3 regions of the Kitasatospora sp. NPDC059462 genome follow, and region 1 is predicted to be linked to each of the others. Evidence: riboswitches for the same ligand, from Rfam matches in the RefSeq annotation. Region 1 holds a riboswitch; each other region holds the start of a gene.
What was found. Region 1 has a riboswitch for cobalamin ahead of ACFXAM_RS05295 (cobalamin biosynthesis protein). Riboswitches for the same ligand answer to the same signal wherever they lie in the genome.
Positions count from the first base shown of each region.

Region 2: linked by a shared signal. The riboswitch ahead of ACFXAM_RS11275 (ribonucleoside-diphosphate reductase subunit alpha) and the one ahead of ACFXAM_RS05295 (cobalamin biosynthesis protein) in region 1 are both predicted to bind cobalamin.
Region 3: linked by a shared signal. The riboswitch ahead of ACFXAM_RS33945 (ABC transporter substrate-binding protein) and the one ahead of ACFXAM_RS05295 (cobalamin biosynthesis protein) in region 1 are both predicted to bind cobalamin.

Region 1 covers NZ_JBHYUU010000011.1:21,485-31,545, reverse strand. Annotated here, with positions in the region: gene ACFXAM_RS05320 (acyl-CoA dehydrogenase family protein) at 1-419, shown strand, start outside; gene ACFXAM_RS05315 (phosphatidylserine decarboxylase) at 879-1,571, shown strand; gene ACFXAM_RS05310 (CDP-alcohol phosphatidyltransferase family protein) at 1,558-2,436, shown strand; gene ACFXAM_RS05305 (hypothetical protein) at 2,530-4,062, opposite strand; gene ACFXAM_RS05300 (alpha/beta hydrolase family protein) at 4,224-5,339, opposite strand; cobalamin riboswitch at 5,519-5,731, shown strand; gene ACFXAM_RS05295 (cobalamin biosynthesis protein) at 5,765-6,751, shown strand; gene ACFXAM_RS05290 (cobyric acid synthase) at 6,748-8,265, shown strand; gene ACFXAM_RS05285 (putative cobaltochelatase) at 8,258-10,061, shown strand, end outside.
Region 2 covers NZ_JBHYUU010000030.1:11,404-21,464, forward strand. Annotated here, with positions in the region: gene ACFXAM_RS11245 (ferritin-like protein) at 1-885, opposite strand, end outside; gene ACFXAM_RS11250 (ATP-binding protein) at 1,032-1,466, opposite strand; gene ACFXAM_RS11255 (helix-turn-helix domain-containing protein) at 1,642-2,553, shown strand; gene ACFXAM_RS11260 (DUF397 domain-containing protein) at 2,557-2,760, shown strand; gene ACFXAM_RS11265 (protein-L-isoaspartate O-methyltransferase) at 3,031-4,107, shown strand; gene ACFXAM_RS11270 (ribonucleotide-diphosphate reductase subunit beta) at 4,157-5,173, opposite strand; gene ACFXAM_RS11275 (ribonucleoside-diphosphate reductase subunit alpha) at 5,173-7,578, opposite strand; cobalamin riboswitch at 7,759-7,899, opposite strand; gene ACFXAM_RS11280 (hypothetical protein) at 8,227-9,159, shown strand; gene ACFXAM_RS11285 (glycosyltransferase family 2 protein) at 9,453-10,061, shown strand, end outside.
Region 3 covers NZ_JBHYUU010000220.1:660-10,720, reverse strand. Annotated here, with positions in the region: gene ACFXAM_RS33985 (M4 family metallopeptidase) at 1-1,196, opposite strand, end outside; gene ACFXAM_RS33980 (helix-turn-helix transcriptional regulator) at 1,586-1,879, opposite strand; gene ACFXAM_RS33975 (hypothetical protein) at 2,041-2,355, shown strand; gene ACFXAM_RS33970 (STAS domain-containing protein) at 2,352-2,738, shown strand; gene ACFXAM_RS33965 (DUF2004 domain-containing protein) at 2,747-3,253, opposite strand; gene ACFXAM_RS33960 (hypothetical protein) at 3,396-4,016, shown strand; gene ACFXAM_RS33955 (maleylpyruvate isomerase N-terminal domain-containing protein) at 4,093-4,866, opposite strand; gene ACFXAM_RS33950 (hypothetical protein) at 6,393-6,770, opposite strand; cobalamin riboswitch at 6,776-6,981, shown strand; gene ACFXAM_RS33945 (ABC transporter substrate-binding protein) at 7,199-8,047, shown strand; gene ACFXAM_RS33940 (FecCD family ABC transporter permease) at 8,044-9,123, shown strand; gene ACFXAM_RS33935 (ABC transporter ATP-binding protein) at 9,120-9,938, shown strand; gene ACFXAM_RS33930 (ferredoxin) at 9,935-10,061, shown strand, end outside.

The sequences.
Region 1 (10,061 bases):
CCGCGCGCGGCTGCGGCGTCGCCCGCCGGGCCTTCGAGCTGGGCATCGCCTACGCCCAGCAGCGCACCACCTTCGGCAAGAGGATCGCCGAACACCAGGCGATCCAGTTCAAGCTGGCCGAGATGGCCACCAAGGTCGAGGCCGCCCACCAGATGATGGTCATGGCCGCCCGCAAGAAGGACGGCGGCGAGCGCAACGACCTGGAGGCGGGCATGGCCAAGTACCTGGCCTCCGAGTACTGCAAGGAGGTCGTCGAGGACGCCTTCCGCATCCACGGCGGCTACGGCTTCTCCAAGGAGTACGAGATCGAGCGGCTCTACCGGGAGGCCCCGATGCTGCTGATCGGTGAAGGTACTGCGGAGATCCAGAAGATGATCGTCGGGCGCCGGCTGCTGGAGGAGTACCGCATCGCGGAGTGATCCGCGGGCCCGGAGAGCCGCCGGACGACGGGCGTGCGGGCCCGTCCCGGCACCCGCCGTGCCCCCGCCCGGTCGGCCTGGTCCGCCCCGGGTCCGGCACGGCCCACCGGAGCGGCCACAGGGCGTACAGCTGCTGTCACACGCCCTGTGGCCGCTTCGGCATGCCCTCGCCGCGTCCCCCGCACGTGCCCCCCGGGCAGCCCCGCACCGGCCCGCCGGGCACGGTTGAGACATGAGTCACCAGCTTCGCCCGGTCCCTTGGGAACCGGAGCGGGGCCAGCTACGGTCGTAGGGAAGGGGCGCTGCTGCGCCTCCGCCAGGTCACATGACGAGCAGGCGGGTTGCCCACCCACCGGCTGGTCCCGATAGCATCCACCGGGACAGCAGACGTCCCTCTCTTACCCGATCCCGCGGTGGCCCCCGTCCAGCGGCCATGATCCCCCGCGACAAAGGTCTTCGATGCCCATCAGCCCGTCCCCTCACACCTCCGTCACGGACCGCGATGCCCTCGCAGCCACGACGGCCGGTCGTCGGCCCCGCGTGACCATCGCGCGCGGAGCCACCCCCTGGTTCGTCCCCACCCTCGCCACGGCCGCCGTGACCACCGCCCTCACCCGGCGCAGCGGCACGTGGGCCCTGGCGGCGGTACCCGCCTGTGCGCTCGGCGCCGGCATGCTGTGGTTCTTCCGCGACCCCGAGCGTGAGATCGGCACGGGCAGAGTGATCTCCCCCGCCGACGGCGTGGTCCAGAGCATCGACGCGTGGCCGGACGGCCGGACCCGCGTGGCGATCTTCATGAGCCCGCTCAACGTCCACGTGAACCGGGCCCCGCTGCCCGGCACGGTGACCTCCGTCGAGCACGTGCCCGGTGGCTTCGTGCCCGCGTTCAACAAGGACAGCGACCAGAACGAGCGGGTCGTCTGGCACTTCGACACCGAGCTCGGCGACATCGAGATGGTGCAGATCGCGGGTGCCGTGGCGCGCCGCATCGTGCCGTACGTGGACGCCGGTACCAAGGTCGAACAGGGCGAGCGGATCGGTCTGATCCGGTTCGGGTCCCGGGTCGACACCTACCTGCCGGCCGGCGTCGAGGTCGGCGTCGAGGTCGGCCAGAAGACCACCGCCGGGGTGACACGCCTTGACCGTGACTGATCCTGAGACGATCGTCGGCCTGGACGACGAGGAGACGGCCCTGCGCCGCCGCCGCTGGGCCCGCGACCGCGAGCTGCGCGCGCCGCGCTCGCCGCAGCACCTGTCCACCGCGGACTTCCTCACCCTCGGGAACGCCGTCTGCGGCTTCCTGGCGATCTACTCGATCACCACCGGGGTGCTCGTCCCGCACATCACCAACCCGGACGCCGCGCCGGACAAGCACAGCGCCGCCACCGCGGTCACGCTGCTGCTGATCGGCTCGATGTGCGACCTGTTCGACGGGCTGGTGGCGCGCAAGCTGCGCTCCTCCGCGCTCGGCGCCGAGCTCGACAACCTCGCCGACCTGATCAGCTTCGGCATCGCCCCGGCCTACTTCGTGGCGGTCTGGGGCATGGTCTCGCCGGGCTCCAACAGCCGGCTCTCCGCGCTGATCGCGCTGACCGTGCTGCTGGCGGTGGTGCTGCGGCTCGCCCGCTTCTCCGCCGTGAAGATGCGGCCCGGGGTGTTCCAGGGCATGCCCTGCCCGATGGGCGCGATGACGGTGATCGCCATCGTGCTGCTCGACCCGCCGTTCCTGCCCGGCCTGGTCGCCATCTTCGGCGCGGCGTACCTGATGGTCAGCCGGATCGAGTACCCGAAGCCGCAGGGGCTGCTGGCCACCGCGACGCTCTGCTGGATCGTCGTCTCGATCGGCTGCCTGGCGGCCTGGGCGACCGGCCTGCCGGGCGGCGACAACCTGCTGCACATCGGCGCGTTCGCGCAGATCGCGCTCGCCGCGATGGCGCCGCTGCTGGTCATCCGCCGCAAGGTGGGGCAGAAGGTCGGCGACGTCCGGGCGCGCCGCGCGGAGTCGCGGATCGGCTGACGGCCGCAGGACACGGTGGAAGGGCCCGGCTCCCCTCGGGGAGCCGGGCCCTTCCGCGTGTCGGGTGCGCCGCGTACCGGGTGCGCCGCGCAGCTACGCGCCGCCGCGGTGGACGCTGAAGGCCGAGCGGCGGGCCGCCCGGGCCACGCCCGGGTCGGGGTGGACGCCGGAGACGGCGGTCAGCACCGAGGCCGCCCGCGGGTGCCCGGACTGCCGGGCCCGCGCGAACAGCCGCACCGGGTCGCCGGCCGAGGCGCCCTCGACGTGGCCGACGAGCAGTTCCGTCTCACCGTGGTCGAGCACCGCCGCGGCGGTGTCCACCCAGAGCCAGGCGGCGTCCTCCGCGCCCAGCACGTCGGCCGGGGAGACTCCCTCGTCCGAGCGCTCGGCCAGCCAGAGCAGCGCGTAGGGGCGCAGCACCGGCTCGTCGACGGCGGCCCGGACGGCCTGCTCGGCGGTCACGCCGGCCACCCGCAGCGCCTCGAAGGCCAGGCCGCGCACCAGTGCGTCCTCGCCCTGCGCGGTCTCCAGCAGCTCGGCCACCGCCCGGTCGGCCGGGCGGGCGGCCAGCCAGGCCCGGTACTCGGCGCGGGCCGGGCCGGGCGAGTAGTCGGCGCAGGCGCTCAGCAGCTCCAGCGCGCTCTGCTCGATGTGGCCGGCGGCGGTCTGCGCGACGGTGCAGATCTCCTCCAGCTTGGCCCGCACCGCCCAGTTCCCGAGCGGGGAGAGCTCGGCCGCGTTGTCCCGGCGGGTCAGCGCGCCGACGGCGGCCAGGCCGTCCAGCATCCAGTCCAGGACGGCGGCGACGTCGGCGGGCGAGGCCGGGGTGTCGATCTGCGGCTCGCGGCAGGTGCCGCGGACGGCGGAGACGGCAGAGGCCGCGTGCGGGACCGGCGAGAGGCCGAAGGCACCCTCGCCGCCGCCGACCCGGCGCTCGTCCAGGCCGCGCCGGAGCAGCTCCAGCAGCTCGATGTCGGCCACCGGGCCGTCCACCAGGTGGAGGAAGGAGAGCAGCTGCGGGGCCTGGTCGACGGCCTGCCCGGCGAGCACCGCGAAGACGCCGCGCAGGGCGGCGGGCGGCACCGGAGCGAGCAGCGTCCAGGCGTCGAACAGGGCCGACCAGCCGCGGACCACCGCCTCGTCGTCGTGTTCCCAGGCGTGCAGGCGCCAGCCGGGGCCGGCACCGCCGTCCCGGGCCTCGACCAGGCCGACCAGCAGGGCCTGGCCCCACGCCTTGGCGGCGGCGCCCACCGTCATGGCGAGGGCGCGGCCGGCGGCGCGGGCGTCGTCGGGGAGCAGCTCGCCGCGCTTGTCGACCTCGTCGAGTTCGCCGGCCCAGCGGGCGATCCGGACGGCGTCGACCAGCATGCGGCGGGCCAGCGGGGCGAGTTCGGCGGGGGCGGGGAAGCCCTCCGGCACGGGGACCCGGCCACGGCCGGGTGCGGGGGCGGGGCCTCGTCGGCGGGGTACGCCCGGGGCCCCCGGCCTGGCGCCGGCGGGGCGGTGGGCCGTTCCGGGGAGACGGGTCACCGTCGCACCGGTACCGATCGTCGGCGGGAGCGGGGCATCACGGTCGCGCGGATTCCGAGACGTCACGTCGAGCAGTCTTCCCCTTGTACCGGCCATCTGTCACATCCGGTTGTCCGCGCGGGGCGGGCGGGGGGCGCGGGGGCTCGACAAGATCGGGCAACAGAGGCCAAACCGACTGGCCTGATCTTTGTGGCGGGTCCATGCCACGAAGAACGGGTGCGCCGCGGAATTCCGCGCGAGGGGGGGATCGGAACGGCTCAGCAGAACGGAGTGAGCCAGCGGCGCAGGGTCTCGGCGTAGCGGTCGGGGGCGGTGTTCCAGAGCGCGGCGTGATCACCCCCGGGAAAGGCCTGGAGGTTGACCACGTCCGGTCGGCGGCGGGCGAGGCGCTCGGCCGCCGCGAACGGGGCCACCGGGTCGTCCGGGCCGTGCAGCACCAGGGTCGGCACCCGCAGGTCGGTCCCCTCGGCGATGCGGGCGAAGTCGGCCAGATCCACGCCGGTGCGGCCCTGCGCCGCGAGCGCGCCCAGTTCGGCGGCCGCCCCCCGGAAGCCGGAGCGGGCGGCGTCCCGGCGGGCGGTGGCCGGCCAGTCCAGCACCGGCGAGTCCAGGACCAGGCTGCTGATCGAGGGGGCGAGGTCCGAGCGGGCGGCGGTCTGCAGGGCCATCGTGGCGCCGAGCGACCAGCCGTGGAGCACCACCCGGCCCGCGCCGGCGTCCAGGGCGGTGCGCACCGCCGCCTCGACGTCCCGCCACTCGGTCTCGCCGAAGTGGCCGAGGCCGTCCGGGGAGGCCGGGGCCCCGGCGTCGCCGCGGTAGGTGACGACCAGGGCGGGCAGGCCGAGGCGCTGCAGCTCGGGGAGGACGGGCAGGGCCTGGGTGCGGTCGGCGTCCGGGCCGTGCACCAGGACCACCCAGGTGCCGCGCTTGCCGTCCAGCCGCCACGCGGGCATCGCGCCGAGTTCGCCCTCGACGGCGGTCTCGGCGAACGGCAGCCCGAGCGCCCGGCCCGGGTCGCCGAGGTGGACCCGGGGGGTGAAGCGGACCTCGGTGCCGGGAGCGAGGGTGCCCCGGTCCGCGCGCACCAGCCGGCGGGTGACCCCCTTCTCGTCACTGTGCAGGACCTCCTCGACGACCGCGTGGCCGTCCTCGCCCCACTCGACGGCCCAGCGGCCGGGGCGCTCGCTCACCGGCGTGCGGGTGAAGGTGACCCGCCCCGCGCCGAGGGCCTGGACGAGCACCGGGCCGGTCCGGACGCGGGCGGCCCCGGCCGGGCGGACCATCCGCTCGGACGCCCGGCGGCCGATCACCAGGACGGCGGCCCCGGTGCCGACGGCGGCGGCCGCCACGGTGGCCGCGATTCCCCAACGCATACTCGCTCCCCGGTGCTCGGTGTCTGGCTCGGTCTCCGGTCTCGCTGTCCCGACCCACCCTCAGTCCACTCGCGCGGGCGGGGGGAGGCCAGCAGGACACGGCCGTACGGGTAGTTCCGGGAGGAAAATCACATGGCTGCGGCGGGGCGGCCCGGCGTGTGACCAACACCCCCGACGACCTCGGTTGACTCCCGGTTCGGGCCCATGATGGGATCCTTCAGCCAATACGGAGGCATGCAGAGGAAGCCGGTGCGAGTCCGGCGCGGTCCCGCCACTGTCACCGGGGAGCACGACCGGAACACGCCACGGCGGGCCGTCAGAAGCCGCTGGAAGGCCCGGGAGGTGCGTTCGACCCGGAAGCCAGGAGACTCTCGCCCCCGGTTCGTCGATCCAGGGCGCGGACCCTGAGTGAGGACACGCACGCGATGCTGCGCCCTGCCGTGCGCCCGTTGACCCGGGCCGCCGCCTTCGGCGCCGGCGCGGTGGCCGGGTACCTGGCCGACGCCCGGTTCGCCGACCCGCGCCGCGGCCACCCGGTGGCCGGCTTCGGCACCGCCGCCGCCCGGCTGGAACGCCTGCTCTGGCGCGACCACCGCGCCGTCGGCACCGCCTTCACCGCCCTGGCCGTGGGCACCGTCGCGGCCGGTGCCCTCGCCGCCGACCGGCTGCTGGCCCGCCGCCCGCCCGCCCGGGCCGCCCTCGCCGCCGCCGCGACCTGGACGGTGCTCGGCGGCACCTCGCTGACCCGGGAGGCCCGCACCATCGGCCGTTCGCTGGCGGCCGGCGACCTGACGGCGGCCCGGGAGCGGCTGCCGCACCTGTGCGGACGCGACCCGAGCGCGCTGGACGAGCAGCAGCTGGCCCGCGCGGTCGTCGAGTCGGTGGCCGAGAACACCGCCGACGCCGTGGTCAACGCCCTGGTCTGGGGCGGCCTCGCGGGCACCCCGGGCCTGCTGGCGTTCCGCGCGGTGAACACCCTGGACGCGATGGTCGGTCACCGCTCGCCCCGCTACGCCCGGTTCGGCTGGGCCTCGGCGCGGCTGGACGACGTGGCGGGCTGGCCCGGCGCGCGGCTGACCGCGCTGCTGACGGTGGCCGCCGCCCCCGAACCGCGCACCGCCTGGCGGGTCTGGCGGCGCGACGGCTCGGCGCACCCCAGCCCGAACGCCGGTCAGGCCGAGTCGGCGTTCGCCGGCGCGGTGGGCGTGCGCCTCGGCGGGACGCTGCACTACGGCGAGCGGGTGGAGCACCGCCCCGTGCTGGGCGGGGAGCTGCGGCCGGTCGGGGTGGACGACATCGAACGGGCCTGTGTGCTCTCCCGGCGGGTGAGCGCGCTGGCCCTGGGTACGACGGTCGCCGGGCACCTGCTGCTCCGGGCGGCCCTGGGCGGGATGCGGAGGAGTGGGGCATGAGCAAGGCGCTGCTGGTCGCCGGGACGACCTCGGACGCCGGCAAGAGCGTGGTCACCGCGGGCATCTGCCGCTGGCTGGCCCGGCAGGGTGTCGCGGTCGCGCCGTTCAAGGCGCAGAACATGTCGCTGAACTCCTTCGTCACCGCCGACGGCGCCGAGATCGGCCGCGCGCAGGCGATGCAGGCGCAGGCGGCCCGGGTGGAGCCGGAGGCGGCGATGAACCCGGTGCTGCTCAAGCCCGGGGCCGACGGCCGCAGCCAGGTGGTGCTGCTGGGCCGGCCGGTCGCCGAGGTCGGCGCGATGGACTACCGCGAGCGCAAGCCGGTGCTGCTGGAACGCGCCCTGGAGTGCCTGGCGGACCTGCGCCGGCGCTTCGACGTGGTGGTCTGCGAGGGCGCGGGATCGCCCGCCGAGATCAACCTGCGCGACCGCGACATCGCCAACATGGGCCTGGCCACCGCCGCCGGCCTGCCGGTCGTGGTGGTCGGCGACATCGACCGCGGCGGGGTGTTCGCGGCGATGTACGGGACGCTGGCGCTGTTGTCGGCCGAGGACCAGCGGCATGTGGCGGGCTGGTTCGTCAACAAGTTCCGCGGCGACGCGCGGCTGCTCGCGCCGGGCCTGGAGATGCTGCGCGAGCTGACCGGCCGTCCGGTGCTCGGCACCCTGCCGATGCTGGCGGACCTGTGGCTGGACGCCGAGGACTCGCTCGACCTGTCCACCGTCGTCGACCGGACGGCCGCGCGCGGCCCGCTCGGCGCGGACGTGCTGCGGGTGGCCGTGCTGCGCTTCCCCCGGCTGTCCAACTTCACCGACCTGGACGCGCTCGCCCAGGAGCCCGGCGTGCTGGTCCGCTGGGCCACCCGCCCGGAGGAACTGGCCGACGCCGACCTCGTCGTGCTGCCCGGTACCCGGGCCACCGTCGCGGACCTCGCCTGGCTGCGCGAACGCGGCCTGGAGCCGGTGCTGAGGGCCCGGGCGGCGGCCGGGCAGCCGCTGCTCGGCGTCTGCGGCGGCTACCAGATGCTGGCGCACTCGATCGTGGACGAGGTCGAGTCGGGGGCGGGCGCGGTGGACGGCCTCGGGCTGCTGCCGACCCGGGTGCGGTTCGGCGCGGAGAAGGTGCTCGCCCGGCCGGTCGGCGAGGCGTACGGGGAGCGGGTCGAGGGCTACGAGATCCACCACGGCATCGTCACCGTCGAGGGCGGCGAGCCCTTCCTCGACGGGTGCCGGGCGGGCCAGGTGTGGGGAACCACCTGGCACGGGGCGCTGGAGAACGACGGCTTCCGCCGCGCGCTGCTGCGCGAGGTCGCGGCGGCCGCCGGCCGGGCGTTCGTGCCCGCGCCGGACACCTCCTTCGCGGCCGCGCGGGAGGCCCGGCTGGACCGGCTGGGCGAGCTGATCGAGGAGCACGCGGACACCGACGCGTTGTGGAAGCTGATCGAGGGCGGGGTGCCGGCGGCCGGATCGCTGCCGTTCCTTGCGCCCGGGGCCCCTGGGAGCATGCATGAGTGACGTCCGATACCCGTTCACCGCGATCGTCGGCATGGCCGACCTGCGGCTCGGCCTGCTGCTGAACGCCGTCTCCCCCGCCGTCGGCGGGGTGCTGGTGCGCGGCGAGAAGGGCACCGCCAAGTCGACCATGGTGCGCGCGCTGGCCGGGCTGCTGCCGTCCATCACGACCGTCGACGACTGCCGCTTCGCCTGCGACCCGGCGGCGCCGGACCCGCAGTGCCCGGACGGCGCGCACACCGGCACGCCGGCCTCCTCCGAGCGCCCGGCCCGGCTGGTCGAGCTGCCGGTCGGCGTCTCCGAGGACCGCATCGTCGGCTCGCTGGACCTGGAGCGGGCGCTCGCCGAGGGCGTCAAGGCCTACGAGCCGGGCCTGCTCGCCCGGGCGCACCGCGGCGTGCTCTACATCGACGAGGTGAACCTGCTCCAGGACCACGTGGTGGACCTGCTGCTGGACGCCGCCGCGATGGGCCGCTCCTACGTGGAGCGCGAGGGCGTCTCGGTGCGGCACGCGGCGCGCTTCCTGCTGGTCGGCACGATGAACCCGGAGGAGGGCGAGCTGCGGCCGCAGCTGCTCGACCGGTTCGGCCTGACGGTGGAGATCGCCGCGACCCGGGAGCCGGCCGAGCGCGCCGAGGTGGTGCGCCGCCGGCTGGCCCACGACGCCGACCCGGCCGCGTTCGCCGCCCGCTTCACCGAGGACGAGCGCGCGCTGGCGGACCGGATCACCGCCGCGCGCGAGCTGCTGCCCGAGGTGGAGCTGACCGACGCGGCGCTGCGCCGGATCACCGCCGTCTGCGCGGCGTTCGAGGTGGACGGGCTGCGCGCGGACATCGTGATGGCGCGCACCGCCGTCGCGCTGGCCGCCTGGGCGGGGCGCACCGAGGTCCTGACGGAGGACGTCCGCACGGCCGCCCGGCTGGCGCTGCCGCACCGCCGGCGGCGCAACCCGTTCGACGCGCCCGGGCTGGACGAGGAGCAGCTCGACCGGGTGCTGGAGGAGCAGGCCGAGCAGGAACAGGAGCCGGAGCCCCGACCCGCGCCGGAGGACGCCGAGGGCCCCGGGGACGACCCGGGCCCGGAGGGCGGTCCGGACGGCGACGGCCCGCAGGACGGCGGCCCCGACGGCGGCGGGGGCGGCGGCGCGCCGGAGCCCTCCGGCCCCGACGGCCCGCCGCTGGAGTCGGCCGGCCCGGCCGACGGGCAGGACGGCGCCGCCCCGCAGCCCGTCCCGGCGCAGCACCCCTCCCCCGCCCGGGAGTCGGCGCCGGTCGCGGCCGGCGACCCGTACCGCACCCGGCTGTTCGCGGTGGACGGCACCGGGCGCGGCGCCGAGGGCCGCCGCTCCCCCGCCGAGACCGACGGCGGCCACACCGTCCGGGCCCGCCGCCCGCGCGGCCGGCTCGCCCGGCTGCACCTGAGCGCCACGCTGCGTGCCGCCGCCCCGCACCAGGTGGCTCGCGGGCGGTCCTCGCGCGCGCTGGTGCTGCACAAGGACGACTTCCGCGAGCAGGTGCGCCAGGGCCGGGAGTCCAACCTGGTGCTGTTCGTGGTGGACGCCTCCGGTTCGATGGCGGCCCGGCAGCGGATGACCGCCGTCAAGGGCGCGGTGCTGTCGCTGCTGATGGACGCCTACCAGCGCCGCGACAAGATCGGCATGATCACCTTCCGGGGCGCCTCGGCCGAGCTGGCGCTGCCGCCCACCTCCTCGGTGGAGGTCGGCGCGGCCCGGCTGGAGTCGCTGCCCACCGGCGGGCGCACCCCGCTGGCGGCCGGCCTGCTGCGGGCCCACGAGGTGC
Region 2 (10,061 bases), on a different contig from region 1:
GTACTGCTGGTTGAAGGTGTGCAGGTGTCCGGCGGTGGCCGCGTCCGGCTCGTTGCCGGGGGAGTTGGCCCAGCCGCCCTGCGGGACGCGGCCGACCGGGGAGGTGGCCGGCAGCGGAACGTCGGGGCCGACGAAGTCGAACTTCCCCGTCTGCTCGTCGCGGACGAACTTCCTGCCGACGGCGATCTCCTTGAACGCGTAGTAGTGGGCGAGTTCGCCCGGGGCGCCGGGGAAGGGGTTCTCCGGGGAGGCGGTGGTGCCCTCGCCCTGGGCCTGGATGACGTGGATGGCGCTCAGGACGTCGTCGAGGGCGTTCATCGGGACGATGTCGTTGCCGGCCCCGTGGCCGGACCCGAGCGGGAAGCTCACCTGCTGCCGGCCGGTGAGCAGGTGCGCGAACCGGGGGAAGACGTCGGCGATCCGCTGGTAGAAGGCGCCGATGGTGTTGCCGTCCGCCGCGAAGCCGAGCGGGAACTCCGGCTTCTCGATGGCGGCGAACAGCGCGGCGGAGTCCCGGCTCAGCCCGCTGAGGTACACCTCCAGCCCGGGGTTGACGCCCCCGGGCAGCTCGCCGGGGTACTTCGGCACGGTGAGCGGGTCGGTGAGGGTGACCTTGCCGCCGATGCTGGTGAGCATGTTGCAGACCAGCCCGAAGTGCGACATCTCGTCGAAGAGGATCTCGCGGATGGTGTGCCGGACCGGCTTGCTGTTGTCCGGATCGGTGATCGACCAGAGCGCGGTGGCGTACGGCGGGATGGTGGAGAGCTCCAGCATGATCGCCCGCTGCAGCGCGTCCTTGAGCTCCTGCTCGGTCCAGTCCTCCTCCGCGACGCTCATGAGCTGGACGATCGCGTCGCTCTCGTAGTCCAGAACCCTGGTGGTCATGGTGTGTCCCCTTCCGGCCGGTCGTGGCCGGACCGTATTCGGGAACCGATCACATGCGACCACATGCCTCCGGTGCGCCCCCACGACTTCATCCGGACGGCTCCGCCCCGCCCCCGCCCGGCGTGCACGCCGGGCGGGGGCGGTGGTCATGCGGCGGCGGTGGTGTCGGGGGAGATGTGGCACCAGACGAACTTGCCGACGCCGCCGATGCGCGGGCAACAGCCCCACTGGGTGGCCAACTCGTGGACGAGGAGCAGGCCTCGGCCGGCCTCGTCGGAGTCGGAGGCGGCGCGGAGGGCGGGCTTCTCGCTGTCCGCGTCGTGGACCTCGATCCGGAGGGTGAGGTCGGGGGCGAGGCGGAAGAGGATGAAGATCAGCCGGTCGCGCGGGGCGTGGGCGTGCTGGACGGCGTTGGTGACGAGCTCACTGACCAGCAGCTCGCCGCTGGGGAGGAGGAGTTCGCCGGAGGGGAAGGGGAGGAGGAAGGAGCGGAGCTCCTGGCGGGCGAGGCGGGGCGACTTGCGGTGCCGGGGCAGCCAGCAGGTCCGCTCGATGGGGGTGGGGGAGACGGTTTCAGGCATGGCGGAGCCACCTCTGGTCGGTCGGGTGACAGCAGCTGAAGAAGGCGTGGGAATGCCCGGTGAGTGGCCCACTGTCATCACAGTTCGTCGACTAGAGGGCTACGTTGAGTAGCATGCTCCTGGCGGCTCCTAAAGTGCAAGTCCCTACTTTGGAAGCGGCTAAAGATTGTTGTCGATGCAGAGGAGAGGCAGACTGACAGCTCACAGAAGTGGGGAGGCCGCGACGGTGCCCGTGAACAGGAACCCGACGGTTCGACAGCGGAGGCTGGCCCGAACGCTCAAGGAGCTGCGGGTAGATGCCAATCTGACGCTCGCCCAGTCGGCTCGGCATCTTGCGTGTGCCGAAAGCAAGATCAGTCGCATTGAGGCTGCACAGTCGGGGATTCGATTGGTGGATCTCCGGCTGCTGCTCGACCTGTACGGGGTGACGGACCCGGAGTCCAGGGGCCGGATGGAGACCCTGTCGCGTGAAGGCCGCCTGCGCGGATGGTGGGACCGCTACTCGGAGACCTTGTCGCCCCTGTACGCCGACTACATTGCGCTGGAATCCGATGCGTCGGACATGTACAGCATCCAAACTCTTCTGGTGCCAGGGATCTTGCAGACCGAGGACTACACCAGGGCTGTAGTGAAGGCGCAGATAGAAGACGCGACGCCGGATCAGATCGAGATCCTGACGAAGGTCCGCCAGGAGCGACGCTCGGTGCTGGCAAGAGAGGTCCCCATGAGGGTCTGGGCCGTACTCTCGGAATCAGCGCTCCGACATCAGGTCGGTGGTCGGTCGGTGATGCGCGAACAACTTCGATCCCTCGCGGAGTCGGCCGAGAGCCCCAACGTCAACGTCCAGATCCTGCCGGAGGCGTCGGAGATCCATGCCGCGCTCTTCGGGCCAGTCACCATCCTGAGCTTTCCAGAGGTGGCGGAGACGGACGTGGCGTACGTCGACAGCCTCCTCAGCACGCTGTACATCGAGGAGCCGGGCGAAGTCTTCAAGTACGCGAACGTGTTCCGTCGTGCTCTGGCGGAGTCACTGCCCCACAAGGAATCGATCGCGCTCATCGAGCGCATCGCGAGTGAGAAGGTCTAGATCGTGAGCGAGTTCTCGCCAGATGAGTGGCGCAAGTCTTCGTATTCAGGTGCGCAGAGCGAGTGTGTCGAGGTGGCTGCTGGGCTGTCCGGCGTCGTGCCAGTGAGGGACTCGAAAGACCCAGACGGGCCGGAACTGCTCTTCGCGGCTGAGGCTTGGGATTCGTTCCTGGCAGGGGTCAAGGGCGGGGAGTTCTCGACAGGCTGAGACGACATGGATGCCCCGCACGGGCTGTGGCCGTGCGGGGCATCGTCATCACTGGCGGCGTGTACCTCGGACGTGCGCGCTGCGGGTGCGCCTCTGCGCGTCTGGTGTGGCGCATTGGCGTTCCCAGAGGATGGGGCCCGAGCGAAGGGAGCGCAGCATGGGTGAGCACGAGAAGCCGCCGCCGGACCCGGGGCAGGGAGAGCCGCCGCCGGGGAACGCCGACGGGCAGGTACCGCCTCCGCCGCCGGGCGACGGGAAGCACAAGAAGCGATGACCGGTGATCTGGCCGGCCGCCGCACGCGGATGGATGCCCTGATGGAGGCGCGCGGGGCCTGGCCGGCCGGCTCGCCGTGGGTGCGTGAGGCTATGCGCGCGCTGCCTCGTGACACCTTCGCGCCGGATCGGCTGTGGCGGTGGGACGGTCACGCCTACACGTCACTCGACCGTCCGACCTCCCCCACCGCGTGGGCGGACGAGCTCTACTCCGGGCCTGATGCGGCGGCGGTCACCCAGGTCACCGATGGGCTCCCTTCCTCCAGCCTCTCCGCGCCCGCCGTGGTGGCGGACATGCTGGACAGCCTGATGCTGGAGCCAGGCCACACCGTGTGGGACATCGGCACCGGCCAGGGCTGGAGCTGCGCGCTCGCCGCCTGGCGGGCCGGGCCCAACCGGGTCGTCTCCACGGAGGTGGACGAAAGCCTCGCCCTGCTCGCCCGCAAACGGCTCGCCGCCGTCGAGGTGTTCGTCGGCAACGGCACCAGCCGCGTCCCGCCCGGCGGCCCGTTCGACCGCATCCATGCGACCTACGCCGTGGAGTCCGTCCCCTACACATGGATCGAGGCCGCCAAGCCGGGCGGCCGGATCGTCTACCCGTGGGGCCGGCTCGGGCACGTCGCGCTCACGGTGGCCGCCGACGGCCGTAGCGCGAGCGGCTGGGTGCAGGGCCTCGGGCAGTTCATGGCGGACCGCTCGGCTCCGGCGCCGACGGTCAGTTACGCGAAGGTACGAGGTACTGGCGAGGCTGCCACCAAGCGGATCGTCGAACGCGACCTCGCCCCGCTCGCCGACGACTGGGACCTGCGCTTCGCCGTGCGCGTCGCCGTCCCGGACGCCGTGATCGTCACCGGCCGGGACGAGGACGGCGTCAACGCCTGGATCCACGACGGCAGAGCGTCATGGGCGGCAGTCTCCGCGGGCGGTGCCCTGCTGTTCCAAGGCGGCCCGCGCCGGATCGGTGACGAGGTGCTGACCGCCTGGTCGCAGTGGGAGGAACACGGCCGTCCGACACCGTACGACTACCGGGTCACCGTCACATCGGAACGCCAGTGGGTGCGGCCCACTTCATGAAGCAGAGGGGGGAGCGCCGAGCGGCGCTCCCCCCTCCGAACCTCGGTGCTTAGAAGTCGTCGTCGAAGGAGACCGAGCCCTCGACGGCGACCTGGTACGCGGAGACCCGGCGCTCGAAGAAGTTGGTCAGCTCCTGGACGTTCTGCAGCTCCATGAAGCCGAACGGGTTCGTGGAGCCGTAGCGGATCGGCAGGCCCAGACGCGCCAGGCGCTGGTCGGCCACGGCCTGGAGGTACTCGCGCATCGACTCGGTGTTCATGCCGGGCAGGCCGTCACCGCAGAGGTCGCGGGCGAACTGGAGCTCGGCCTCGACGGCCTCCTCCAGCATCTCGGTGACCTGCTTGGCCATCTCGTCGTCGAAGAGGTCGGGCTCCTCCTCGCGGACGGTGTCGACCACCGACATGGCGAAGTCCATGTGCATGGACTCGTCGCGGAACACCCAGTTGGTGCCGGTCGCCAGGCCGTGCAGCAGGCCCCGGCTGCGGAACCAGTACACGTACGCGAACGCGCCGTAGAAGAAGAGACCCTCGACGCAGGCCGCGAAGCAGATCAGGTTCAGCAGGAAGGCCCGCCGGTCCTCCTTGGTCTGCAGCGAGTCGATGTGGTCGACCGCGTTCATGTACTTGAAGCAGAACTGGGCCTTCTGGTGGATGGAGGGGATGTTCTCCACCGCGGCGAAGGCCGCGTTGCGGTCCTCCGGGTCCGGAAGGTAGGTGTCCAGCAGCGTCAGATAGAACTGGACGTGCACGGCCTCCTCGAACAGCTGACGGCTCAGGTACAGCCGTGCCTCCGGGGAGTTGATGTGCTTGTAGAGGCTCAGCACCACGTTGTTCGCGACGATCGAGTCACCGGTCGCGAAGAACGCGACCAGCCGGCCGATCATGTGACGCTCGCCCTCGCTCAGCTTCGCCAGGTCGGCGACGTCCGAGTGAAGGTCCACCTCCTCCACCGTCCAGGTGTTCTTGATGGCGTCGCGGTACCGGTCGTAGAACGACGGGTAACGCATCGGGCGCAGCGTCAGCTCGAAGCCGGGGTCGAGCAGCATCTTGCGGTCTTCGGAGCTCATTACTGGCAGGCCTCGCAGGACTCGGGGTTCTCCAGGGAGCAGGCCAGCGCGGCCTCTTCCTCCGGGGTGAGGGTCGGGGTGTTCACGGGCACCGGGGCGGCGGTGCGGGCGGTGCCGGACGCGGCCTGGGCGATCCGGGTGGCCGGGCGCGAGCGCAGGTAGTAGGTGGTCTTCAGACCGACCTTCCAGGCGTACGCGTACATCGAGCTGAGCTTGCCGATGGTCGGCGCGGCCATGAAGAGGTTCAGCGACTGGCTCTGGTCGATGTACGGCATGCGGGCCGCGGCCAGGTCGATCAGCGCGCGCTGCGGCAGCTCCCAGGCGGTGCGGTACAGCGAGCGGATCTCCGCGGGCAGCCAGCCGAGCTCCTGGACCGAGCCGTTGGCGTCGCGCAGCGCGTCGCGGGTCTGCTGGTCCCAGACGCCGAGCTCCTTGAGGTCGCGCACCAGGTACGGGTTGACCTGGAGGAACTCGCCGGAGAGCGTCTCGCGCTTGAACAGGTTGGACACCTGCGGCTCGATGCACTCGTACACACCGGCGATGGACGCGATGGTCGCGGTCGGCGCGATCGCGAGCAGCAGCGAGTTGCGCAGGCCGGTGACGGCGATCCGCTCGCGCAGCGCGGTCCAGCGATCGGCCCACTCGGGGGTGGCCGAGCCGAAGTGGTCGATGTGCAGCTCGCCGCGGGCGGCGCGGGTCTCGCCGTACGCCTCGTGGCGGCCCAGCTGCTCGGCCAGGTCGGCGGAGCGCTCGTAGGCGGTGAGCATGATGCGCTCGGCGATGAGCGTGGAGAGCGTCCTGGCCTCGGCGGAGTCGAAGTCGATCCGCAGCTGGAAGAAGACGTCCTGGAGGCCCATCACGCCGAGGCCCACCGGCCGCCAGCGGGAGTTGGAGGCGCCGGCCTCGGGGGTCGGGTAGAAGTTGATGTCCACCACGCGGTCGAGGAAGGTGACGGCGGTGCGCACGGTGGCGTCCAGCCGCTCCCAGTCCATCGCGCCCAGCAGGTCGCCGGCCGACGCGCCGGCGGCGACGTGGGCGCCGAGGTTGACCGAGCCGAGGTTGCAGACGGCGGTCTCGGAGTCGTCGGTGACCTCCAGGATCTCCGTGCAGAGGTTGGAGGAGTGGACGGTGCGGCCCGGCAGCGCGGTCTGGTTGGCGGCGCGGTTGGAGGCGTCCTTGAAGGTCATCCAGCCGTTGCCGGTCTGCGCGAGGGTGCGCATCATCCGGGCGTAGAGGGTCTGCGCGGGGATGGTGCGCACGGCCTTGCCGGCCAGTTCGGCCTTGCGGTAGGCCTCGTCGAACTCCTCGCCCCACAGGTCGACCAGCTCGGGGACGTCGGCGGGGGAGAACAGCGACCAGTCGGCGTTGGCGTTGACCCGGCGCATGAACTCGTCCGGGATCCAGTGCGCCAGGTTCAGGTTGTGGGTGCGGCGCGCCTCCTCACCGGTGTTGTCGCGGAGCTCCAGGAACTCCTCGATGTCGGCATGCCAGGTCTCCAGGTAGACGCAGGCCGCGCCCTTGCGGCGGCCGCCCTGGTTGACGGCGGCGACCGAGGAGTCGAGGGTGCGCAGGAACGGCACGATGCCGTTGGACTTGCCGTTGGTGCCGCGGATCAGCGAGCCGCGCGAGCGGATCCGGGAGTAGGACAGGCCGATGCCGCCGGCGTGCTTGGACAGCCGGGCGATCTGCGCGTAGCGCGAGTAGATCGAGTCCAGGTTGTCCAGCGGGGAGTCCAGCAGGTAGCAGCTGGACATCTGGGGGTGGCGGGTGCCGGAGTTGAAGAGGGTCGGCGAGGAGGTCAGGTACTCCAGCCGGCTCATCAGGCGGTACAGCTCGGCGACCTCGGCGACCGACTGCTCGGTGTCGCCGACCGCCAGGCCACAGGCGACGCGGAGCAGGAAGTGCTGCGGGGTCTCGACGACCTTGCGGGTGATCGGGTGGCGCAGCAGGTAGCGGGACTGCACGGTGCGCAGGCCGAAGTACTCGAAGCGGTCGTCGCCCCGGGGGTCGACCAGGGCGTCCAGGGCGGCGGTGTGCTTGGCGACGAAGTCGGCGGTGGTGTCGCCGATCAGGCCCTCGGCGTGGCCGACCGCGATCGAGGTGGAGAACGAGACCACGCCCTGGCTCGCCGCCTCGTCCACGATCTCCAGCGCGAGCAGGCGGGCCGCGAGCTTGGAGTACTGCGGGTCCTCGGCGATCATCGACGCGGCGGCGTCGACGGCCAGCCCGCGCAGCTCGGCGAAGTCCGAGCCGGCGTGGCGGCCGCGGAGCGCGGCGGCGGCGACATGGCCGGGGTCGACCTGGGGGAGGTCGGTGCTGCGGTCGGTCAGGAGGCGCAGGAGCGCACCGCCGGGGTCGGAGACCGTCGGGTCGGCGGGGGCGGAGCTGGAACCCTGGGCGGGCAGGGTGGCTGAGGCAGCGGTGGTCAAGGCGCTCTCTCCTGGCGGCGGTCGACGGCGGTGGCTCGGGCCGGGCCGTTCGGGGCAGGGGAGATCGCCGTGCGGCCCGGAGGCGTCGCACGCGTGTCGTCCCCGGCCCGCCCGCGAGGCCCGGAAGGTGGTGCTGGTGCCATGGCCCCTGCGGGGAGGCGTCGGCACGCCGTCGGCAGGTACTCGGACTCGCGGCGCCCTTCGGGGGCGGCCGCACACCGCTGCGGGGCAGTCCCGGACTCGCACCGGGTTCCCCTGCGTCGACAGCAGGGACGAGCATACATCTAGTGGTGCTCGCTGGATGCGACACCACATGTTGTGCAGCGTGGCGTGTTGCTCCGATGACCGGTGGTACCGGGGAGGGGCCTTGGGGCGCCCGCGCGGGGTCCGTTGCGAAACGGATTGGTCACCGGGACGGTCCCTCGTCCGGTGCATGCCCTACGATCTCGGCACATGAGCGAGGGAACGGGCGCTCCGGGGGACTGGGCCGGTAGGGCCGTGCCGCCGGGGCAGGGTCAGCAGCCTGGTGTGCCGGGTCAGGTGCCGCAGCCGGGGCGGCCGCCGGTGCCGCCGCCCGGCGGGTTCGGGCCGCCTGCGACGCCGTACGTGCAACCGGGGGCGGGGGTGCCGCCGCAGGCCCAGCCGCCGGTGGCGCCGCACGTGCCGTCCGGCGCGGTGCCGTACCCGCAGCCGGGGCCCCCGCAGGGTGCCCAGCCGCCGCAGCCGCCGGCCGGACCGCAGCCGGGACCGCAGCCCGCGCCCCCGTTCGCCGGGTGGCCGCAGCAGGGCGCCCAGCCGCCGCAGCCGTCGCCCCCGAACGAGCCGGACTGGAACGCGATGGCGGACCGGCACGCCGACGAGTCGCGCCGCCGCAAGCGGCTGTGGATCGGCGCGGTGGTCGTCGCCGCCGTGCTGGTCGGCGGGATCGTCGGGGCCGGGGTGTGGATCAACGGCCGTGACAAGGGCGACGACCCGAAGCCGGCCGCGAGCGGGACCACCACCGGTACCCCGTCCGCCACGGCCACGCCCACCGAGCAGGCGGTGGCGGTGATCTCCGACGCCGCCACCGACAAGCTGCCGGTCGACGCGGCGACGCTGTTCCCCGATCAGACCCGGACCATCGACGGCAAGGTGTGGACCCGTCAGGTGACCGGTTCGACCGCTCCCTGCTCCAAGGCCACCACCGGCGGACTCGGCCTCGCGCTCGGCGACGACACCTGCCGCTCGCTGGTCCGCGCGACCTACGTCAGTGGCGAGAGCGCCGTCACGGTCGGGGTCGCGGTCTTCGACAACAAGGCGGGCGCGGACCGGGCGATCGGCCGCCACGCGGGCCTGATCCAGGGTCTGTCCGGCACCGGTGTCCCGATGTTCTGCGTGACCGACAAGTCCGGCTGCACCGAGACCCACGCGTCGATCGGGCGCTTCGGCTACTTCACGGTGGCCGGTTCGCTGAAGCAGGGGACGGACCAGAGCGACCAGCTCGCGACGGCCGCCGCCGGAGCGCTGGCGGAGCGTACGAAGGACGTCCTGCTGGCCCGGGGATCCCACGCCGGCTGACCCCCGGCGGGGAGGGGACGGCCCGCGGAGGGCGGCCCGGGGCGGTCGGATAGGATGACCGCCCTCGGGGGAGGGATGCGTCCCCCCGTGGCCGCCCCGACGGGGAATCAGCGAGCAGGAGGTACCGCGCGGTGAGCGCTGCCGTCAATGCGACCAGCAGACGGCGCAGGGCGGCGGGCCGCCGACGCGGAACGGGCGAGCCCGTCCCCGCGATGCTGCTGCCGGCGCCGCCCACTTCGCAGGAGAAGTACAGCTACACCATCCGCCACCAGTGGGTGCTGACCCTCTGTTCGATGGTGAGCTTCGGGTGCCTGGTGGTCAGTCAGGCCGAGCTGTACTCCCTCGGGTCGTGGTTCTGGCTCTGCGTGCCGTTCCTGTTCTTCACGGTCGTCTACTACGTGGTCTCGCTGCGCGTGAACAGCTTCACGCCCAACTTCGACGTCAAGGAGCACCGCCGGCTGGTGCGGCAGTGGAACCCCGCCGAGTACCCGACGGTGGACGTCTTCCTGCCGGTCTGCGGCGAGCCGATCGAGGTGCTGCACAACACCTGGACGTACGTGCGGAAGATGGCCGAGCACTACCCGGGCCTGGTCATGCCGTACGTCCTGGACGACGCGGCGAGCCCGGAGGTCGAGGCGATGGCCGCGGACTTCGGCTTCCGGTACGGGGTGCGGGAGAACCGCGGCTGGTTCAAGAAGGCCGGCAACCTGCACTACGGCTTCGGCCGCTCGGACGGCGAGTTCATCCTCATCCTGGACGCCGACTTCGCGCCCCGGCACGACCTGCTGCACGAGGTGCTGCCCTACCTGCAGCGCGACCCGAAGCTCGGCATCGTCCAGTCGCCGCAGTTCTTCCGGGTGCTGGACTCGCAGAACTGGATCGAGCGCGGCGCCGGCGCCATC
Region 3 (10,061 bases), on a different contig from region 1:
GCCCAGAACTCGATGGCGGCGGCCATGATGTCGGAGGTGGCCTCGTTCAGGCCGCCGGACTCGCCGCTGTAGATCAGGCCCGCGGTGGCCGAGGTGATGCCGTGGGTCATCTCGTGGCCGCCGACGTCGATCGAGGTCAGCGGCTTGACGTTGCCCGCGCCGTCGCCGTAGGTCATGCAGAAGCAGCTGTCGGACCAGAACGCGTTGACGTAGTTCTTGCCGTAGTGGACCCGGGTGTGGGCGCCGACGCCGTCGTCCTTGATGCCGTTGCGGCCGTGGACGTCCTTGTAGTAGTCCCAGGTGAGTTGGGCGCCGTAGGCGGCGTCCACGGCGGCGGTCTGCCGGTTGGCGACGGTGCCGTCGCCCCAGGTGTCGGTCGGGTTGGTGAACAGCGTCCTGGTGCCGGTGGTGCCGTTCAGGTCGTAGGTGCTGTGACCGCCGCGGGTGGGGTCGGTCAGCGCGTAACCGCCGCCGGCCGCCGGCGAGGTGCCGATGGCGACCTGGCCCGAGTACTGGCTGGTGCCGACGCCGGTCTCGATGGCCTGGTACTCGAAGATCTTCTTGCCCGAGCCCGCGTCGGTGATGACGTGCAGCTCGGACGGCGTGCCGTCCTCCTGCGTGCCCGTCACGACCGTCTCCCACGCGAGCCGCGGGGTGCCGGACGCGGCCCAGACCACCTTGCGGGCGCTGTCGGCCGCCGGCTCCTGCACCTTCGCGCTCGCGGCGCTCTCCAGCGCGAGGCCCTTCGCCGCCTCGGAACCCTCCCCGGCGGTGGTGTCGACGGCGATGTCCGCCTCGGTGGCCCTGGTGACGCCCTTGCCGGAGCCGTCCCGGGCGGTGTGGACCACCAGATCGCCGCCGAGGACCGGCAGTCCGTCGAAGGTCCGCTCGTAGCGGGTGTGCACGGTGCCGTCCGCGTCCTTGGTGACGCCCCTGACGACCAGCGCCTCCTTCGAGCCCAGGTTCAGCGACCTGGCGGCCTCCGCCCGGTTCGCGTCGGCGGCCGCCAGCAGCTCACCGCGCTGCTGGGCCGAGAGCTCCACCGGCAGCGCACCGGCGAACGCCCGCGCCTCGGCGGGCGCCCCGGCCGGGGCCTCCTCGGCGGCCGCGACACCGGCCGGCAGCGCGGCCGCGATCATCGCGGCGCCGGCGATCAACGCGCTTGCGGTGACGGACTTTCTGGGGGATCGAGTCACACGGAACTCCTCCTGCGACGGCCGGGTCTGGGCGGCCGGAGTCAGCCGGGCGGTCGAGGGTGATGCCGCCCGGGAGAGCTGGTGGTTCGAGTCGCTGGAACGGTCTTCGACGTGCTCGCCGCGCCCTGCGGGGCTCGTGCGACCTGCGCGGGCCGATGCGGCGACGGGACGGTACAGTGCCAGTTTTGGTGGGAACACGTCACCCGCACGGCACCAAGTTGGCCGAAATGCTTCGCCACGGGGGCGCTGTCCGGGAAATTGGCCGTCGGCAGGCCGGCTCCGCCGGGTCCGTCGCGCCCGTCGCGCCCGTCACGACGGAGGCCCCGCCCCCGGAACGCCGGAACGGGGCAGGGCCTTCGTGAGCGGGGGGCCGCAACCCCCTGCGGGCCTCAGCGCAGCAGGACCGAGAGGAGCTCGGCGAGGGTCGGGCCCGAGTCCGCGGGATGACGCAGCTGCTTGCTGTCGATCACCGTGTAGTGATTGGTGCGGCCGTTGCGCTGGTGACTGAGGTAGCCGGCCTCTTCGAGGTCGACGATGATCCGCTGGACGGCGCGCTCGGTGAGCAGGCACTGGGCGGCGAGGTCGCGCACCCGGATGCCGGGGTCGCGGGCGATCTGGACGAGCACGCGGGCGTGATTGGTCAGGAACGTCCACTGCCGCGCGAGAGGGATGCCGTCGTCCATGGGCCGATTATACGTCCGGCGATTCACGACGATCAAAACACGACACTATTTTCGTGCAATGGTTGACAGGCATTGCCCCGGGGGCGAACAGTGGAGGCACGTCAAGACCCGCACCGCCCGCGCAGCCACCGTCGCGCGGAGCCCTCCCGGGAGTTGGTCCCGTGACCCAGATGACCCGGCACGAACTGGAACGCCTCGCCGCGTTCCTCACCGAGCGCATCGGTGTGCCCCGCGAGCACGGCGACCACGCCGGCGAGGTCGAGCCGCTGCGCCGACGGCTGCGGCACTCCGTCACCGGCATCGACGCCTACCTGGTCGCCGCCGAGGCGGACAGCCCCGCCGCCGTGCACCTGAGGGACGCCGCGCTGGACCTGTGGCAGGGACTGGAGCGCCTCGCCGACGCCTGGGCCGACGCACCCGTCACGGCCGCCGCCGGCGGCGCGCCGGGCGCGGGCCCGAGGGAGGGCCGGCCGTGAGTCCGTGGCTGAAGTCCGAAACCGCGCGGGTCGGGGAGACCGTCGTCTGCCGCTTCTCCGGCGATCTGAGCATGGACAGCGAGGCCGAGGCCGCGGAGGTCCTGCACCTGGCGCTCGACCAGGGTCCGGCGGTGCTGGCCGTCGACCTCGCCGACGTGGGGCTCTTCACCTCCAGCGGCCTCAACCTGCTCCTCATCACCCGCCGCAGGGCCCTGGTCGCCGGGATCCCCCTCGTCCTGATCGCTCCCTGCCCGATGGCCCGCCGGGTGCTGGACCTCACCGACGCCGCACCCCTCTTCCCCGTCCACGCCACCGCCGAGGAGGCCGACCGCCACGGCCGCACCGCACCCGTCCGGCGGCACGCCGCCTCGCGCGAGAGCTGAGCGGACCGTCAGCTCTCCCAGTCGACGGATGCCACCGCCCCGTGCCGGGTCGCTCCGACGGCGAGTATCTGGTCGCTGAGATCGGGTTCGAACACGTAGTCCAGGACGACCGGCGGCCGGTCGGACACCCCGCCCAGCCACAGCCCGACGCCGTTCAGGCGCATGGCCGCGACGAAGGCCGCCGTCCCGACCTCGTCGCCCGCCGCCTCCCGGACGAGACGGCCGGCCGCCCCGCTGCCCTCCAGCTCCTCCAGGTGGAAGTCGACGAAGGAGCGGTCCCCGTCCAGGTACGTTCGCAGAGCCGCACGCGCGGCCGCGTCGAGCGCCGGCAGGCCGGTGAGGCACGCGGCGAGATCGTCCAGCTCCCCGGCGTCCGGCGCACTGGACGGCCCGGCCCACAGCAGGACCTCGACCTCGTCGTCCCCCACCTGCGAGGTGCCCCGCCAGATGACGTCGGTGTCGCGGAGCGCACCGGTCTCCACGTGCCCGAAGTGGGCGTGCTCAAGGGCCTTCATGCGAGACGTTCCGCCTTCCTGTGGTGCCGGCCCGTCACGGGAACAGGCGGCGCCCGGATCGGCGTCCACCGCGGCCGGAGTGATTCAGGGGGGCATCCTAGCCACCGGCCGGTCTCGCGCGGTCGCCGGGCACAATGGCCCGATGCTGGAACTGCTGCCGGGGACCGGCGTCACCCTGCCGGACGGGGCCGGGACGCTCGGGTTCGGGACGACGCCCCAGGAGGCCTCCGCGATGCTCGCGGCGACGCCCGGGAGCCACCGGGCGCGACAGTGCGCGGCGCCGGCCCGCGCCGACTTCGCATCGCTGCGGGACGCCCACGACGCGTGGCTCGCCGGAATCCTCTTCGACCCGGCCTGGAACACGGTCGGGGTCTTCGGTGATCTCGCCCTGACCGTCGCCGGCGGCGGTCCGGGCCGCGCCGACGGCCTCGTCCAGGTGATCGTCGAGGCCGGCGCGCGCCCGGGCCCGAGGGGGGAGCACCCCGTGGTCTGGGACGGCGTGGACCTGTTCGGGCACCCCGCCGCGGACGTCGTCTCCGTCCTGCCGGGATCGGCCCGCCCCTCCTCCCCGACCGCCGACGACGTGACGGTGCCGGAGCTCGGGCTCCGGCTCCACCGGTCCTCCCCCTCCGCGACCCGGTGGTCGCGGCTGACCCTGCTGGCCACGCCCACCGGGTGGGAACGGTGCTGCCCGGGGACGTTCGCGTGCGCGGAGGGCGGCAACGGCCTCGCGCCCCTCTTCGGCGAGTGGCTGTCCCCGTGACGGCCCCGCACCGGGCGCCGTCGGCCCGGTGGCGCCCGCAGGAGCGCGGGCACCACCGGCCGACGCGTCCCGCGCGCTACGCGTTCGGGTCCCACTCCGCGAGCTGCTCCATCGGCTCGGTGTCGCCGGTGTTGTCCAGGCGGTCGAGCGGGATGCGGTCGTAGAAGTACAGGACCAGGTCGCTCGCTGCGCCTCGCATCACCAGGTCGCCCGGCTCCGCGTCGGCGGCGAGGTCGTCGCAGCGCACGCCGTCGGCGTCGAGGGTCAGGCGCCAGGAGCCGCCCTCGGTCGCGTGCAGGTCGATGGTCGCCGGCTTGAACGGCCACGGGACGGTCGTCGCCGAGACGGTCGTCAGGAACTCGTCGACGCCCTCGACCGCGACGTCCGTCGGCAGCGGCTGTGCGGCGCCCAGGGTGAGCCGGACGTCGTAGGTGTGGACGGCGATCTCCTGGATCTGGTGCCGGGCCAGGGCTCCGCTGGTCTCCGGGGCCTGCGAGCGGCCCCACCACGTCCAGCAGCCGCGGTCCGGGCCGGCCTCGCGCAGCGCGGCGAGCATGAGCTCGGTCGACTCGGCGAGCCAGGCGTCCAGGGCCTCCCGGTCGCGGGGCGCGGTCGGGGCGCCCTTCGGGTCCGTCCTCGCCGGGGGCTCGGCACCCGGGCCCGCCGCGACGACGGCGGCCTGACGGCGGCGGCCGTCGCCGAGGTGCTGCGCCAGTTCGCGCAGCGTCCACTCCGGGCAGCCGGGGACCTGGACGTCGAGGTCGGGGGCGGACGCGATCGCGGCGCGGAACGCGGCCGAGCGGTCCTCGATCAGCCGCAGGACCTCGGGGAACTCCAAGATTTTTTGCACGACGGTTGTGTATCACGGGGCTCCGGCCGCCGGACAGCGAGTTTGTCGGAGCCCGGTCAGAGGCCGCGGCTGCCCGGCCGGGCGGCGCGGTGCCTTGCCGTGCCGTGCCGTGCCGTGCCGTGCCGACGGGCGGTGACCCTGGTCGGCGGATGGGTGTGCCCGCATCCGGTGGCGGGCCGAGGGTCGGCATGCCGAGGTCGGCCGACGTCGGACCGGTCCGGCGGGATGCGGCTCGGCGCCGTTTGCACAGCACCAGGACACACCGGTCGAGTGCGTGGAAATCCGGTGGGCGGGAAAGGCCGTCCGGCAGGAAAACCGATCACATCCCCATGCCGATGACCGCCCGGCGTAGTCCCCGCGAGCTCCTCCCGCATCTCAGGAGAACCGGGAACGGGTGGCCGCCGATGACGGAGGTCGCCGCAGATCGACCCACCGTCAGCGAGTCAATGGCGGTCCGCCGGCGAGCCGCTGGTACGACGTCCCCGGACCCATCGGACACCGTGTCAGCTTCTCGGGTTCGGTCGATTCCCCAGAGGGATCTCCTTGCTCGCGCGGCCTTCTCAGGCGTGTTCACATGAGTATTGCGCCCCGGCCACCGCCATGTGCGGTGTACGAACGGGATCGGAATTCGAGGAACTCACGGAGGATGGATTGCGACGGAAACACCTGACCCTGCTGCGGAACGTCGCCCTGCCGGTGCTGGCCGCCACACTGCTGACCGGATTCGTGACACCCCAGGCGGAGGCCGGTGACGAGACCGACCACCGGTGAGGGGGCGGCTGCCCGCACAGCTGCTCGTCCGGGAAGCCGGGCCCTCCGGGACCTCCCGGACCTCAGGGCCCGGCAGGACCGCAGGGACCGGCCGGTCCGGTCGGCCCTGTCGGACCTGCGGGGCCGACCCTCCCGACCCAGATCATCCAGACGACCCACACCCTGACCTCCGGACTCAACACGGGAACCACGGCCTGTCCGGCAGGTACCGTCATCACGGGCGGTGGGCTGCGGACGCCCCTCGGCGGCAACAACCTCACGGTCCAGCTGTACGAGTCCTACCCGTCCGCCGCGAACATGTGGACGGTGTCCTTCAACAACTCGGCAAGCACCAGCGGCTCCTACATGGTCTACGCCGTCTGTCTGCCGGTGACGTGACCCGGGCGGAACCCCTTCTGACGCCAAGTCGCCTTCGGCCCGCCGGCGCACCGTTCGGGTGAGCTCGGCGGGCCTCGGCGATCCGCGTCCGGCGGTGAACGGGTCGAGCGCGCCGCGTGCGGCCGCTCGGCCGGCAGGGGCGGACCCCTGCCGCTCAACGGCACCTTACGGAGCCGTCCGCCTGCTCCCACCGCCGGCGGTCGCGACCGTCCCGCCCCCGACGGACACCGCGCCGCGCTGCCACGACAACGACCCGGCCGACGATCTCGCCCGGCGGGTGCGGCCCGCACCGCGGCCCGCGACGTCACCACCCTCCCCTGGCCCCCGGCACCGGCCACCACCGAGGGCGCGCACGTCGTGGCCGCGCGCTGCGTCCGTCATGGGCTTCCGCCGTCCGCTGCGTCGAGTGCCGCGGCGCGGGCGAGGAGTCCGTCACGGCCGACGGCGTCGCCGGCCGCCGAGGCGACGACCGTCCGGGCCCGGCCGCGCTCGACGATCCGGCGCATGGTCCGCCCGGGATCCGCGAGGGCCGTCGTCGAGACGAGGACGAGGTCCGCCGCGTGGGCGAGCGGCTCGTGGCGGGTGTTGACGCCGTCCCGGTTGTGCAGGTCGGTGGAGAGCGTCAGGCCGGCCTCGCGCAGCAGCGGCAGCGCGAAGGCGCGCGGAGGGGGTGGTCGGCACGTGGGCGTGGGGGCGCTGCGCGGCCGGCGCCCGGGCGGTGTCCTCGGGCAGCCGGTCGGCACCGACCTGACCACGCCTGATACCTTGCCATCGCCGTGGTGTTCGGGAAACCGGTTCGAGTCCGGTGCGGCCCTCGCCACTGTTGCCGCGGAGTACCGCGGCCCTCGCTGACCGGCTCCGCCAGCGGTCAGGGCCACTGGGACGGCTCGAAGAGCCCCCCGGGAAGGTCGGCTGCGGTGCGTCGATGCGGAAGCCAGGAGACCGGCCACGGCGCGACATGTTCCACGAGGGTTTTGGAGAACACGTGCCCCGCGCTTTGCCGTACCCGTTTGCGTCCATACGTTCCGCACGCCCCGCAGGTCGGGTACGTGCCGGCCGGGCGGTCGCGGCCGTCCTGTTCACCGGCGTGCTCGGCGCCTGCACGGGCGCCCCCGCGCCCGTCGCGTCCACGGCGACGGGCGGAAGCGCTGCGCCGGTCAGCCTGGTCAACTGCGGGACGACCGTGACGGCCGGCGCCCCGCCCGAGCGGCTGGTGACGCTCAACCAGGGGGCCACCGAGGTCGCCCTGGCCCTCGGCCTGGAGTCCCGGATGGCCGGTACCGCCTACCTCGACAACGCCGTCCCGGAGAAATGGAAGGCGGCCTACGACTCCGTTCCGGTGCTCTCCGAGGACTACCCGACGAAGGAGAAGCTCCTCGCGGCCCGTCCCGACTTCCTGTACGCCTCCTACTCCAGCGCGTTCACCGACAAGGTCGCGGGAAGCCGGGAGGAACTGCGCGGCCAGGGCATGCCGTCGTACCTGTCCCCGTTCGGCTGCGCGGACAAGAGCCAGGTGCCGCCGACGACCTGGCAGGCGATGTGGGGCGAACTGAACGACGTCGCCAGGGTGTTCGGCGTCCCGGAGCGGGCGGCCGCGCTCCAGCGGCAGCAGGAGGACCAGCTGGCCGGGTTCAGGGCGACGGCCGCGGGCAAGGACCTGAAGGTCCTGTGGTTCGACTCGGACACCAAGGCGCCGTACGTCGGCGCCGGCCACGGCGGGCCGCAGCTGGTGCTCGACGCCGTGGGCGCCCGCAACGTCTTCGCGGACCTGCCCGGCAGCTGGCAGAGCGTGAGCTGGGAGAAGGTCGTCGCCGCGGATCCGGACGCCATCGTGCTCGCGGACGCCGACTGGGACACCGCCCGGTCCAAGATCGACTACCTGGAGAACGACCCGGTGCTGAGCAGGCTCACCGCCGTGCAGCGCAAGGCCTTCGTGGTGGTGCCGTTCTCGGAGTCGACGCCCGGCGTGCTGCTCGCCGACGGCGCCGCCCGGGTGTCGGCCGGGCTGGGCCTGCTGCGCCCGGGTTCATGACCGCCGCACCCCGCCCCGCCGTGCGGCCCGCCGGTCCGGGCCGCACGGCGGCGGCCCTGGCCGTCGCCGCCGCCCTGCTCCTGACCACCGTGCTCCTCGGTCTGGCCGTCGGCTCGCAGCACGAGCCGGTCCGGACGGTGTTCGAGGTCGTGGTGCGCCGTCTCGGACTGGGCGACCCGCCCGTGACGCTGCTGGACGACCAGATCGTCTGGCAGCTGCGGCTGCCCCGGGTCCTGGGAGCGGCCGCCACCGGCGCCGGACTCGCGGTCTGCGGCGCCGTGCTGCAGACCCTCACCGGCAACGACCTGGCCGATCCCTTCCTGCTCGGGATCTCGGACGGGGCCGCCGCCGGCGCCGTCACCGTGATCGTCCTCGGCGTCGGCGTGTCCGGCGCCGTGGGCACCGGCGCGGTGGCGGTCGCCGCGTTCGCCGGTGCCCTGCTCGCGGCCGTCGTCGTGCTGGCCCTGGCCGCCGCGCGCACCCGGACGCTGCCGACCACCCGGACCGTGCTCGCCGGCATCGCCGTGGGCCAGATGTGCGGGGCCTACACCTCGTTCGTCGTGCTGGTCCTCGGGGACCGCAACGCGGCGCGCGGCGTCATGGAGTGGACGCTGGGCTCGGTCGCCGGCGTGCGGTGGCCCACCGCCGTCCTCCTGACCGCGGTCGCGCTGATCGGCATCACGGTCCTCGCCTCCTCGGCCCGCGACCTGGACGCCTTCGCCTTCGGCGAGACCGCCGCCCGCTCCCTCGGCGTCCACGTCGAGCGCACCCGCTGGGTCCTCGTCGCCACCGCCGCGCTGGTGACCGCGTGCCTGGTCGCCCAGACCGGCGTGATCGGGTTCCTCGGCCTGGTCGTGCCGCACGTGGTCCGGCTCGTCTGCGGACCGCGCCACGCCGTCCTGCTGCCCGTGTCGGCGCTGGTGGGCGCGTCCCTCCTGGTCGGCAGCGACATCGTGGCGCGCTCGGTCCTCCCCGACCGGGAGCTCCCCGTCGGCATCATCACGGCCGGGCTCGGAGCACCCTTCTTCGCCTGGCTGCTGTGGCGCCAGGGCCGGGCCGACGGGAGCGGACAGTGACGGCGACACCCCCCGTCGAGCTCCGTGCCGAGGGCCTTCGGGTGCGCATCGGCGGAGCCACCCTGCTGGACGCGGTCTCGCTCGCGTTCGCCCCCGGCCGGGTCACCGGCCTGCTCGGGCCCAACGGCGCGGGGAAGACCACCCTGCTGCGCGCGGTCGCCGGACTGACCCGGCCGAGCGGCGGGCGGGTCCTCCTGGACGGCGAGGACCTCCACGCGCTCACCGCCCGCCGACGGGCGCGCCAGGTGGCCTTCATGGAGCAGCAGGCGGACACCCGGCTGTCGCTGCCGGTCCGCCAGGTCATCGACCTCGGCCGCACCCCGCACCGCAGCCGCTGGCCCGTCCCGGCGAACACCGCGGCCGACGCCCACGAGCGGGCGGTGTTCGCCGACGCCGTCGCCGCGGCCGACGTCGGCCACCTGCTCGACCGGTCCTGGCCGACGCTGTCGGGCGGCGAGCGCCAACGGGTCCAGCTCGCGCGGGCGCTGGTGCAGGAGCCCGGCGTGCTGCTGCTCGACGAACCCACCAACCACCTCGACCTGCGCCACCAACTCGGCTTCCTCGACACCGTCCGCGGCCTCGGCATCACCACGGTGGCCGCGCTGCACGACCTCGAACTCGCCGCCGCCTACTGCGACGACATCGCCGTCCTGCTCGACGGCCGGCTGGTCGCCCACGGGCCCGGCCCGGAGGTGCTCACCTCGCCCATGATCGCGCACGTCTACGGCGTCGACGCCACCGTGGAACGCCACCCCCGGCACGACCGACCGCACATCCGGTGGAACGGACTGCTCCCCGAAAGGACGACGCCATGACCTCCCCGCTCCCGGAATCTGCCCGCCGCAGCGCCGTGCTGCTGGTCGGCATGTCGATCGCGGAGGCCGTCCGCCGTGACGAACTCCTCCGGACGGCGGCCTCGCACCGGACCTCGATCGCGT